DNA from 2 places in the Enterobacter sp. JBIWA008 genome. Region 2 is predicted to be linked to the other one. Evidence: predicted binding sites of a transcription regulator. Region 2 holds the regulator's gene; the other holds the start of a gene.
What was found. Region 2 encodes sigma-54, which starts transcription at its own class of promoters, with help from an activator protein. Its sites were predicted from a motif close to GTTGGCACANNTTTCGCTNT; they were not measured.
Positions count from the first base shown of each region.

Region 1: the regulator sigma-54 is predicted to act here: its motif matches at 3,212-3,231, upstream of KGP24_RS14350 (branched-chain amino acid ABC transporter substrate-binding protein).

Region 1 covers NZ_CP074149.1:2,971,477-2,976,926, reverse strand. Annotated here, with positions in the region: gene livM (high-affinity branched-chain amino acid ABC transporter permease LivM) at 1-893, opposite strand, end outside; gene KGP24_RS14355 (branched-chain amino acid ABC transporter permease LivH) at 905-1,819, opposite strand; gene KGP24_RS14350 (branched-chain amino acid ABC transporter substrate-binding protein) at 1,919-3,040, opposite strand; gene KGP24_RS14345 (YecA family protein) at 3,466-4,134, shown strand; gene tyrP (tyrosine transporter TyrP) at 4,168-5,319, opposite strand.
Region 2 covers NZ_CP074149.1:4,295,099-4,300,548, forward strand. Annotated here, with positions in the region: gene kdsD (arabinose-5-phosphate isomerase KdsD) at 1-330, shown strand, start outside; gene kdsC (3-deoxy-manno-octulosonate-8-phosphatase KdsC) at 345-911, shown strand; gene lptC (LPS export ABC transporter periplasmic protein LptC) at 908-1,483, shown strand; gene lptA (lipopolysaccharide ABC transporter substrate-binding protein LptA) at 1,452-2,006, shown strand; gene lptB (LPS export ABC transporter ATP-binding protein) at 2,013-2,738, shown strand; gene rpoN (RNA polymerase factor sigma-54) at 2,786-4,219, shown strand; gene hpf (ribosome hibernation promoting factor) at 4,242-4,529, shown strand; gene ptsN (PTS IIA-like nitrogen regulatory protein PtsN) at 4,612-5,103, shown strand; gene rapZ (RNase adapter RapZ) at 5,149-5,450, shown strand, end outside.

The DNA of each region.
Region 1 (5,450 bases), 1.3 Mb from region 2:
CGCAGTGCTTCCCACGCCCGTCCAATCGGCATTCGCGTCAGGCGGTGCTTGATATAGAGCACCAGCATCACCACCAGGAACAGCACCGTGTAGATAAAAATAAACTTCATGTTCGGGTTGTAGGTCAGGTGGAAAAATTCGTGGAAGGGCACCCCTCCTTCTTTCGCGCGCCGACCAAATTCCAGACCGAAGAGGGTGGGGGGAGGGGCCGACACGCCGTTGGGTCCGCCGGTGAAGGTCAGCCAGTTGTTCAGTATCAGGCGAATGATCTCCCCGAACCCGAGGGTGACGATGGCCAGATAGTCACCGTGCATGCGCAGTACCGGGAAACCGAGCAGGGCGCCTGCGGCGGCGGCCATAATTGCCGCCAGCGGCAGCATGCTCCAGAAGCCTAAGCCGAGATACTGGTATCCCAGCGCCAGGCCGTACGCCCCGATCGCGTAGAATGCGACATATCCCAGGTCCAGCAGACCGGCAAGACCCACGACGATATTCAGCCCCAGGCCGAGAAGCACGTAGATCAGCCCGAGAATGGCGACGGTCAGCACATATTTAGTGGCGACAAACGGAAAGCAAACCGCAAGAGCAATCACCAGCGGAATAATCCAGCGCATGCGGCTTTTGTATTCCGATGGCCGGACATATACGCCCGCGCTATCGGCCTCGAAGCGTGCCTGGAAACGCGCGCCCGCGGCGGTACCTAAAAAGACGCTCAACAGAAAACGCCCGAGCATGACGATGCCAACCATCCAGGCCAGCCGCTGTCCGGCAAAGTTAAAGCTGTACCCGTCCAGCACCACGCCCGCTATTGGGCCGAAGATTATCAGCGCAATCAGCCCGGAAAAAATCGCGTCCAGCATGCAGCGTTTAAGTGAAAAACCGTGTGATGTCATCATTCTCTCCCTCACACTTTGGCTACAATCGGGCGCCCAAGCAGGCCCTGGGGACGGAAAATAAGGATCATGACCAGCAGGCCGAACGAAAAGACATCCTTATAGTCCGAGTTCACCATGCCCGAGAACTGTGCTTCCGCCACGCCAAGGATGAGGCCACCGAGCATGGCGCCGGGGAGGGAGCCGATGCCGCCGAGTACCGCTGCAGTAAAGGCTTTAATGCCGATCACGAACCCGACGTAGAAATCAAAGGTGCCGTAGTTCATGGTGATCAGCACCCCCGCCAGGCCCGCCATCGCCGCACCGATGACAAAGACCAGAGAAATAATCCGGTCGGTGTTAATCCCCAGAATGGCGGCCATCTTACGATCCTGCTGAACCGCGCGGCACATCCGCCCCAGCCGGGTACGGTTGATTATCCAGGTGAGTACCAGCATGCCGGCAAACGAGGCAACCAGGATAAACACTTTGGTGTAGGTTATCTGCACGAACCCGTCGCCCAGATGCAGGCGAATCACGCCGTCCAGCATGGTCGGAACCCCTTGCTGGCGCGGGCCCTGGCTCAGCTGCGCGTAGTTTTGCAGGATAAGCGACATGCCGATGGCGGAGATCAGCGGTGCCAGGCGCGTGGAGTTGCGCAGCGGTTTGTAGGCGATACGCTCGATGGTCCAGCCGTACACCCCGGTTACCACGATGGTGAACGCCAGCGTGCCGAGGATCAGCAGCGGAAAAGACTGCAGACCGAAGAAAGAGAGCAGCGCCAGGCCGATGGCGCAGAGATAGGCGGAAATCATATACACTTCGCCGTGGGCGAAATTGATCATGCCGATAATGCCGTACACCATGGTGTAGCCGATGGCGATCAGGCCGTAGACGGAGCCCAGCGTTAAGCCATTAATTAACTGTTGCAGGAAGAATGTACTCATCTTAGCGCGCTCGTTTTATAGGCTGCGCGAGCCGCGCAGCCTGATGTTTATTACGCGCCGACGGGCAGGCCCGTCGACGTTGAGCGTGACTCCGTCCCGTTACTGCACTTCCTTATATTTGCCTTTGTCGTCCCACTGGTAAACCACGTAGTCAGACACTTTCAGATCGCCTTTGCTGTCCCAGGCTTTTTTGCCCATTACCGTGTCGACGGAATTGGCTTTCAGCCATTCGCTGGCTTTGGCGGAGTCCTTGCCACCGGTGGCCTTGAAGGCCGCGGCAATGGCCTGTACTGAGGCATAGGAGTAAAGGGTGTAACCTTCCGGTTCGAATTTACCGGCGCGGAATTTCTCGATAACCGCTTTACCGTCCGGGATAAGGCGCGGATCTTTACCGAAGGTCATGTAAATGCCGTTCGTGTATTGCGGGCCCCCCGCGGCGGTCACCATCTCTTCGTTGACAATACAGTCGCCGGAGAAGAATTTCGCCTGCACGCCCTGTTCGCGCATCTGGCGAACCAGCGGACCGGCTTCCGGGTGACAGCCACCGAAGAACACGACGTCCGGTTTTTGCGCGCCGATCTTCGTCACCAGCGCGTTAAAGTCTTTTTCACCGCGAGATAACCCCTCATACATCACATCCTGAACCCCGCGTTTCGCCAGCGCCGCTTTGGTGGCGTCAGCCAGACCCTGACCGTAGGTGTCTTTATCGTGAATAATCACCACGCGCCTGGCTTTCAGCTTGTCGATGATGAAGTCGCTGGCAACCTGACCCTGCTGATCGTCGCGTCCGCACATGCGGAAAATATCGCTCATGCCGCGTTCGGTGATCAGCGGGTTAGTTGAGCCGGGTGTAATCGCAATAATGCCTGCGTCGCTATACACCTCGGAGGCGGGCATTGTGGAAGAGGAGCAGAAATGGCCGACCACGGCGTTGACTTTATCCTGGTCAACTAAACGGTTGGCGACGGCCACGGCCTGCTTGGGCTCACAGGCATCATCCCCCTGAACCAGTTTGATCTTCTCGCCGTTAATGCCGCCTGCGGCATTAATGTCTTCAGCGGCCTGCGTTGCGCCGTGCCAGTACTGATCGCCATAGGTGGCATTCGGACCCGTGAACGGCCCGGCCACGCCAATCACAATATCTGCCCGGGCGGAAAACGCCGTCACCAGGCAACTGGCCAACACAAGAGAAAGAGGAGTTCTGATAAATTTCAGCGACATTATTATGTTCCTTAGCAAAGAGGTTTTTGCACCACGGCGTAAACCCGAACGCCCGACGGCGCAGCCAATCCGAAACACGAGCAAGAACAAAATGCACTAAACGAACAAGATACAGACGGCATCCTGCATATTACGGCGAGATTTCCCTGCGCAGGGGCGCGCGAAGAACGTTAAGCAAAAACGTTGCCAGAATGGTTAACCCATTGACGAGCATGCGACATGTTTGAGTATAGAGCGCCGCGTTATGCCGCCTTACGGGAGGAGAAGAAATTACAGCGGAGATCACATATCGTTAACAATAAAGCCCATAAGTTGTGCAAAGGTCACGATTTGCACGTTTTTGCAGCAATAAAGACCTAAACTTCAGCCCGGAGAGGCGTGAGATATGTGTTAGGATCGTTTCCTTTTTTGCAGGAGTATCAGCGATGACTGAAGGCCCATTGAATGAAAGCGAAATGGCGTGGCTTGAAGAGACGTTAATGTCTTACGGTCATGATGACGCGTCCGTGATTGACGTGTCCGAACTGGACGGCATGCTTACCGCAGTGCTTTCCGGTCCTGTTGTCGTTGAGCCAGATGCCTGGCTGGTGGCGGTGTGGGGCGGCGAGAAGTACATTCCGCGCTGGAAAAACGATCGCGAGATGAACCGTTTTATCGATCTCTGCTTTAAGCATATGAACGATATTGCCGAGCGCCTGAGCGAGTACCCGGATCAGTTTGAACCGATGTTCGGTTATAACGACGTTGACGGTGAGAGCTATACCGTGGTGGAAGAGTGGTGTTATGGCTACATGCGCGGTGTGGCGCTGACGGACTGGTCAGCCTTGCCGGAAGCCCTGAAGGCCGATCTTGACGTGATTGCCCTGCACGGGACGGAAGAGAACAGCGAAAAGCTGGATGAACTGTCCGAAGAGGAGTATATCGCCAGCATCGAGAGCATCCAGCCTGCGGCACTGCGTTTATATCAATACTGGGTTAACAACCCGCAGCAGCCGGAAGTGAAGAAGCCGACGGTGAACGGCACGAAGGTCGGGCGTAACGATCCGTGTCCTTGCGGCAGCGGGAAGAAGTTTAAGAGCTGCTATTTGCACTGAAAAAAAAGGGGCTGATGATAGCCCCTTTTTTATTTAACCCACTTCCGGCAGCATTCCGGCCGCAATCAACATCTGCACCAGAATAATCACCACCCCGCAGCCAAATACAATGCACAGCAGCGGTTTTCCGCCCGCCACGCGATATCCCTGCTGAGGATGCTGCTGGCGGCTTTTCCACGCCAGCAGGGAAGGGAGCAGCAGGGCCAGAATAGAGAGCGCCACCCCAGCGTACCCCAGCGCCATCACAAACCCGCGTGGGTAAAACAGCGCGAACGCCAGCGGCGGCAGGAAGGTGATTGCGCCCGTCTGCAACCGTCCGGCCGCGGTATTGCGACGCTGGAACAGGTCAGCCAGATAATCAAACAGGCCGAGCGCGACCCCCAGGAACGAGGTTGCCAGCGCCAGGTCAGCAAACAGGTGCACCGCCAGCTCCACGTGCGGGGAGGTGACGACCTCGCGCAGCGCCAGCAGAAAACCGTTCAGGCCAGCGTGTTGCGCCATCAGCCCAATAAAGGTTGAAGAGTCAATGCTGCCCAGCGTCACCAGCTGCCAGAAAATATAGGCGATCAGCGGGATTGCGCTGCCGATAACAAAGACGCGGCGCAGCTTGCGGATATCGCCGTTCATATAGCTGACGATGCTCGGCACGCTGCCGTGGAAGCCAAACGAGGTGAAAATGACCGGGATCGCGGAAAGCGCCAGCCCTTTTTCCAGCGGCAGCGTCAGCAGGTTGACCTTGTGCACGTGCGGCGCCAGCAGCACCAGCATGACAATCAGGAAGAGAATTTTGGCGCTGAACAGAAAACGGTTAAACAGATCGACCAGCGATGTCCCCACGCAGACCACGCCGCCGCCGATGAGCGCAAAGAAGATAGCCCCCGTCGCTGGGGTAATGTCAGAGCCAGACCAGTCGTTGACGCTGGAGGCGATGAGCTCCCCGGCGCCGCTGATATAGGCGGCGGTCAGGGCATACATCAGGAACATCATGCTAAAGCCGGTTATCCACTGGCCGTAGCGTCCGAGATAGCGCGCCGCAAGCGAACCCAGACCGGTGTCGGCGGGGACGTGCTGGTAAACCTCAAGCAGCAGCAGGGCGGTATAACACATCAGCGCCCAGAGCGTGCCCAGCAGCAGCAGGGTCATGCCAAATCCCACGCCCGCGGCTGCCAGGGGCATTGCCAGCATTCCTGCGCCAATTGTCGTTCCGGCGACAATAAAAATACTTCCCAGAGTTCTGTTTTTCACGCTTTCCTCTACAACGATGCTTAATCGCGAATAAATCTGCGGCGCAGAGTAAGGCAAAAGGGGTAATTCGT
Region 2 (5,450 bases):
AGTAAAGAAGCCTCCCTGCGTGATGCGCTGTTGGAAATCACCCGCAAAAATCTGGGTATGACGGTCGTGTGCGACGATCTGATGAAAATTCAGGGGATCTTCACCGATGGCGACCTGCGCCGCGTGTTCGATATGGGTGTTGATGTCCGCACGCTCGGCATTGCCGATGTGATGACGCCGGGCGGCATCCGCGTGCGTCCGGGTACGCTGGCCGTGGATGTATTGAACCTGATGCAGTCCCGCCATATCACCTCCGTTATGGTTGCCGATGGCGACCAGTTGCTGGGTGTGGTACATATGCATGATCTGCTGCGCGCAGGCGTAGTGTAATGAAGGATAAGACAATGAGTAATGCGGGTGCATCCCTTGCAACCTGTTATGGTCCGGTCAGTACCCAGATGATGGCAAAGGCGGAAAACATTCGTCTGCTCATCCTGGATGTGGATGGAGTACTCTCCGATGGCCTGATTTACATGGGCAATAATGGTGAAGAGCTGAAAGCGTTTAACGTTCGCGACGGCTATGGTATCCGCTGTGCGCTCACTTCAGGTATCGAGGTGGCTATCATCACCGGACGAAAAGCTAAACTGGTAGAAGACCGCTGTGAAACCTTAGGAATTACCCATCTGTATCAGGGTCAATCCGATAAGATGGCGGCGTTTAATGATTTACTGGGTAAACTGGCTATCGCACCTGAAAACGTGGCCTACGTCGGGGACGATCTGATTGACTGGCACGTGATGGCTCAAGTCGGGCTAAGCATTGCCGTTGCCGATGCGCATCCGCTGCTGATCCCGCGCGCTGACTACGTTACCCATATCAACGGGGGCCGTGGTGCCGTACGTGAAGTCTGCGATCTGCTTCTGCTGGCGCAGGGCATGCTAGATGAGGCCAAAGGGCAATCGATATGAGTAAAACCAGACGCTGGATTATCATTTTGCTGTCGCTTGTCGCACTGGTCTTGATTGGCGTGAACCTTGCCGATCGCGACGATACGCAAACGGAAGTGGTCAACAATAACGATCCAACCTATAAAAGCGATCACAGCGAGACTGTGGTCTACAGCCCGGAAGGTGCGCTGAACTATCGCCTGATTGCTCAGCATGTTGAATATTTTTCAGATGATGGTATTTCGTGGTTTACCCAGCCTGTCATGACCACATTTGATAAGGATAAAGTGCCGACGTGGTCAATTAAGTCAGATCGGGCAAAACTGACAAATGACCGTATGCTTTATCTGTATGGCCATGTTGAAGTCAACGCCCTGACCGCTGACTCGCAACTGCGAAAAATTACGACGGATAATGCCCAGATTAACCTGGTAACCCAGGACGTGACCTCGCAGGATCTGGTCACACTGTATGGCACAACATTTAATTCCAGCGGTTTGAGAATGCGCGGGAACTTACGCAGCAAGAACGCCGAGCTGATTGAAAAGGTTAGAACCTCCTATGAAATTCAAAACAAACAAACTCAGCCTTAAAGTAATTATCGCCAGCGCGATGCTGGCGACCAGTCTCCCCGCGCTTGCTGTAACGGGCGATACCGACCAACCGATCCATATCGAGTCCGATACCCAGTCTCTCGATATGCAGGGCAACGTCGTCACCTTCACGGGTAACGTCGTCATGACCCAGGGCACCATCAAAATTAACGCCGACAAAGTGGTCGTGACCCGTCCGGGTGGCGAGCAGGGCAAAGAGATTATCGATGGCTATGGTAATCCGGCGACCTTCTATCAAATGCAGGACAACGGCAAGCCGGTGAAAGGCCGCGCCACGCACATGCATTATGAGCTGGCGAAGGACCTGGTCATCCTGACCGGAAACGCGTATCTGGAACAGTTGGATAGCAACATTACCGGCGACCAGATTACCTATCTGGTGAAAGAGCAAAAAATGCAGGCCTCCAGCGAGAAAGGCAAACGCGTCACGACCGTACTGGTTCCGTCGCAGCTGCAGGACAAAGGCAAAGGCCAGGCCCCGGCACAGAAGAAGAGTAACTAATTCGTTATGGCAACATTAACTGCAAAGAATCTCGCTAAGGCCTATAAGGGCCGCCGTGTCGTAGAAGATGTCAGTCTGACCGTCAACTCCGGCGAAATTGTAGGGCTGCTTGGCCCTAACGGTGCGGGTAAAACCACCACCTTCTACATGGTCGTTGGCATTGTGCCGCGCGATGCCGGCAACATTATCATTGATGATGAAGATATTAGCCTTCTGCCTCTGCACGCGCGCGCGCGTCGCGGGATCGGCTATCTGCCGCAGGAAGCCTCCATTTTCCGTCGTCTCAGCGTTTACGACAACCTGATGGCGGTCCTGCAAATTCGTAACGATCTGACCAGCGAACAGCGTCAGGATCGTGCCAACGAGCTGATGGAAGAGTTCCACATTGAGCATCTGCGCGACAGCCTTGGTCAGGCACTCTCCGGGGGTGAACGCCGTCGCGTTGAGATTGCGCGTGCGCTGGCCGCAAACCCGAAATTTATCCTTCTGGATGAACCGTTTGCTGGCGTTGACCCGATCTCGGTTATCGACATTAAACGTATCATTGAGCACCTGCGTGACAGCGGTCTTGGCGTACTGATCACCGACCATAACGTCCGTGAAACGCTGGCCGTATGTGAACGCGCGTATATTGTGAGCCAGGGCAATCTGATCGCCCACGGTACGCCGCAGCAGATCCTCGAAGACGATCATGTTAAGCGCGTCTATCTTGGGGAAGACTTCCGACTCTGATAGGGTAGAGGTAACGTAACGCCGAACCGGAGAAAAATGCTCTGAACATGAAGCAAGGTTTGCAATTAAGGCTCAGCCAACAACTGGCGATGACGCCGCAGCTACAGCAGGCAATTCGCCTGTTGCAACTGTCCACGTTAGAACTTCAGCAGGAGCTCCAGCAGGCGCTGGACAGCAACCCCCTGCTGGAACAAACCGATCTTCATGACGAGGTAGATACCCAGCAATCTCAGGATACAGAAGCGCTCGACACCGCGGATGCACTCGAACAAAAAGAGATGCCCGACGAGCTACCGCTGGATGCAAGCTGGGATGAAATTTACACCGCCGGAACCCCTTCCGGTACGCGTGCAGACTACCAGGATGATGAGCTACCGGTCTATCAGGGCGAAACCACCCAGTCGCTGCAGGATTACCTGATGTGGCAGGTGGAGCTGACTCCCTTCTCCGATACCGACCGCGCGATTGCCACGTCAATTGTCGATGCCGTTGACGACACCGGCTATTTGACCGTCACGCTGGACGATATTCTGGAAAGCATGGGCGACGACGAGATTGAGCTTGAGGAAGTTGAAGCCGTACTGAAGCGCATCCAGCGTTTCGATCCGATAGGCGTGGCCGCAAAAGATCTGCGTGACTGCCTGCTGATCCAGCTTTCTCAATTCAGCAAAGAGACGCCATGGCTCGACGAGGCGCGCTTAATCATCAGCGATCATCTGGATCTGTTGGCCAACCACGATTTCCGCTCCCTGATGCGCGTCACGCGCCTGAAAGAAGAGGTGCTGAAAGAAGCGGTGAATCTGATCCAGTCGCTCGATCCGCGCCCGGGACAGTCGATCCAGACCAGCGAGCCCGAATACGTCATTCCGGACGTACTGGTCAGAAAACATAATGACCGCTGGGTCGTTGAACTGAACTCAGACAGCATCCCTCGCCTGCAAATCAATCAGCAGTATGCCTCCATGTGCACCAGCGCGCGTAACGACTCCGACAATCAATATATTCGTAGCAATCTTCAGGAAGCGCGATGGCTGATCAAAAGTCTGGAGAGCCGAAATGATACGCTGCTACGCGTCAGCCGCTGTATTGTCGAACAGCAGCAGGCTTTCTTTGAGCAGGGCGAAGAGTATATGAAACCGATGGTGCTGGCGGATATCGCCCAGGCCGTCGAAATGCATGAATCAACCATTTCCCGTGTCACCACGCAGAAGTATCTGCACAGTCCACGCGGTATTTTTGAGCTTAAGTATTTTTTCTCCAGCCATGTGAATACCGAGGGCGGCGGTGAAGCGTCGTCAACGGCCATTCGTGCCCTGGTGAAGAAGTTGATCGCCGCGGAGAACCCCGCGAAGCCACTAAGCGACAGTAAGTTAACCACCATGCTGTCCGATCAGGGTATTATGGTGGCACGACGTACTGTTGCGAAGTATCGAGAGTCTTTATCCATTCCGCCGTCCAACCAGCGTAAACAGCTGGTCTGACACAACCGATAAGGAAGACACTATGCAGCTCAACATCACTGGACAAAACGTCGAAATTACTGAGGCTTTACGCGACTTCGTGAACGCGAAGTTTGCAAAACTCGAGCAGTATTTCGAAAGGATCAATCAGGTCTATATTGTGTTGAAAGTGGAGAAAGTGACTCATATCTCGGATGCCACCCTGCATGTTAACGGGGGTGAACTGCATGCCAGTGCGGAAGGGCAAGACATGTACGCGGCTATCGACGGCTTAATTGATAAGCTTGCACGACAGCTCAATAAACATAAAGATAAACTGAAACAACACTAATTGTCCGGGCAGTTAACGGGTGCAGGAAGGCCTGTTGTGAAACACAACAGGCCATTTGTACAGTTAGCGCTTAGGTGAAATTATGATGAACAACGATTCCGCTCTTCAACTGAGCAATGTCCTTAACCAGGAATGTACCCGCAGTGCGGTTCACTGCCAGAGCAAAAAACGTGCGCTGGAGATCATCAGTGAACTGGCTGCAAAACAGCTGGGTCTGCCGCCGCAGGTGGTGTTCGAAGCGATTCTGACCCGTGAAAAAATGGGCAGTACCGGTATCGGCAACGGCATCGCGATCCCGCACGGCAAACTGGAAGAGGATACCCTGCGTGCCGTGGGTGTGTTTGTGCAGCTTGAAACACCCATCGCTTTTGATGCCATTGATAACCAGCCCGTCGATCTCCTCTTCGCGCTGCTGGTACCTGCCGATCAGACGAAAACCCATCTGCATACGCTGTCGCTGGTCGCAAAACGTCTGGCCGATAAAACTATTTGCCGTCGACTGCGCTCGGCCCAAAGTGATGAAGAGCTCTATCAAATTATCACTGAAGCAGAAGGCAATCAGGATGATGCATAACCAGGAGATGGCCTTCACATCTGTTGTCCTGAGGAGAAACGGAACATGGTGCTGATGATTGTCAGTGGCCGTTCAGGGTCGGGGAAATCCGTTGCTCTGCGCGCGCTGGAAGACATGGGTTTTTATTGCGTCGATAACCTGCCGGTCGTGTTATTGCCTGACCTGGCCCGCACGCTTGCAGAGAGACAAACCTCTGCCGCCGTCAGTATCGACGTCCGTAACATGCCGGAATCGCCAGAGATCTTCGAACAGGCCATGAGCAACCTGCCTGACGCGTTCTCGCCTCAGCTGCTGTTCCTCGATGCAGACCGTAATACCCTGATCCGCCGCTACAGCGATACCCGTCG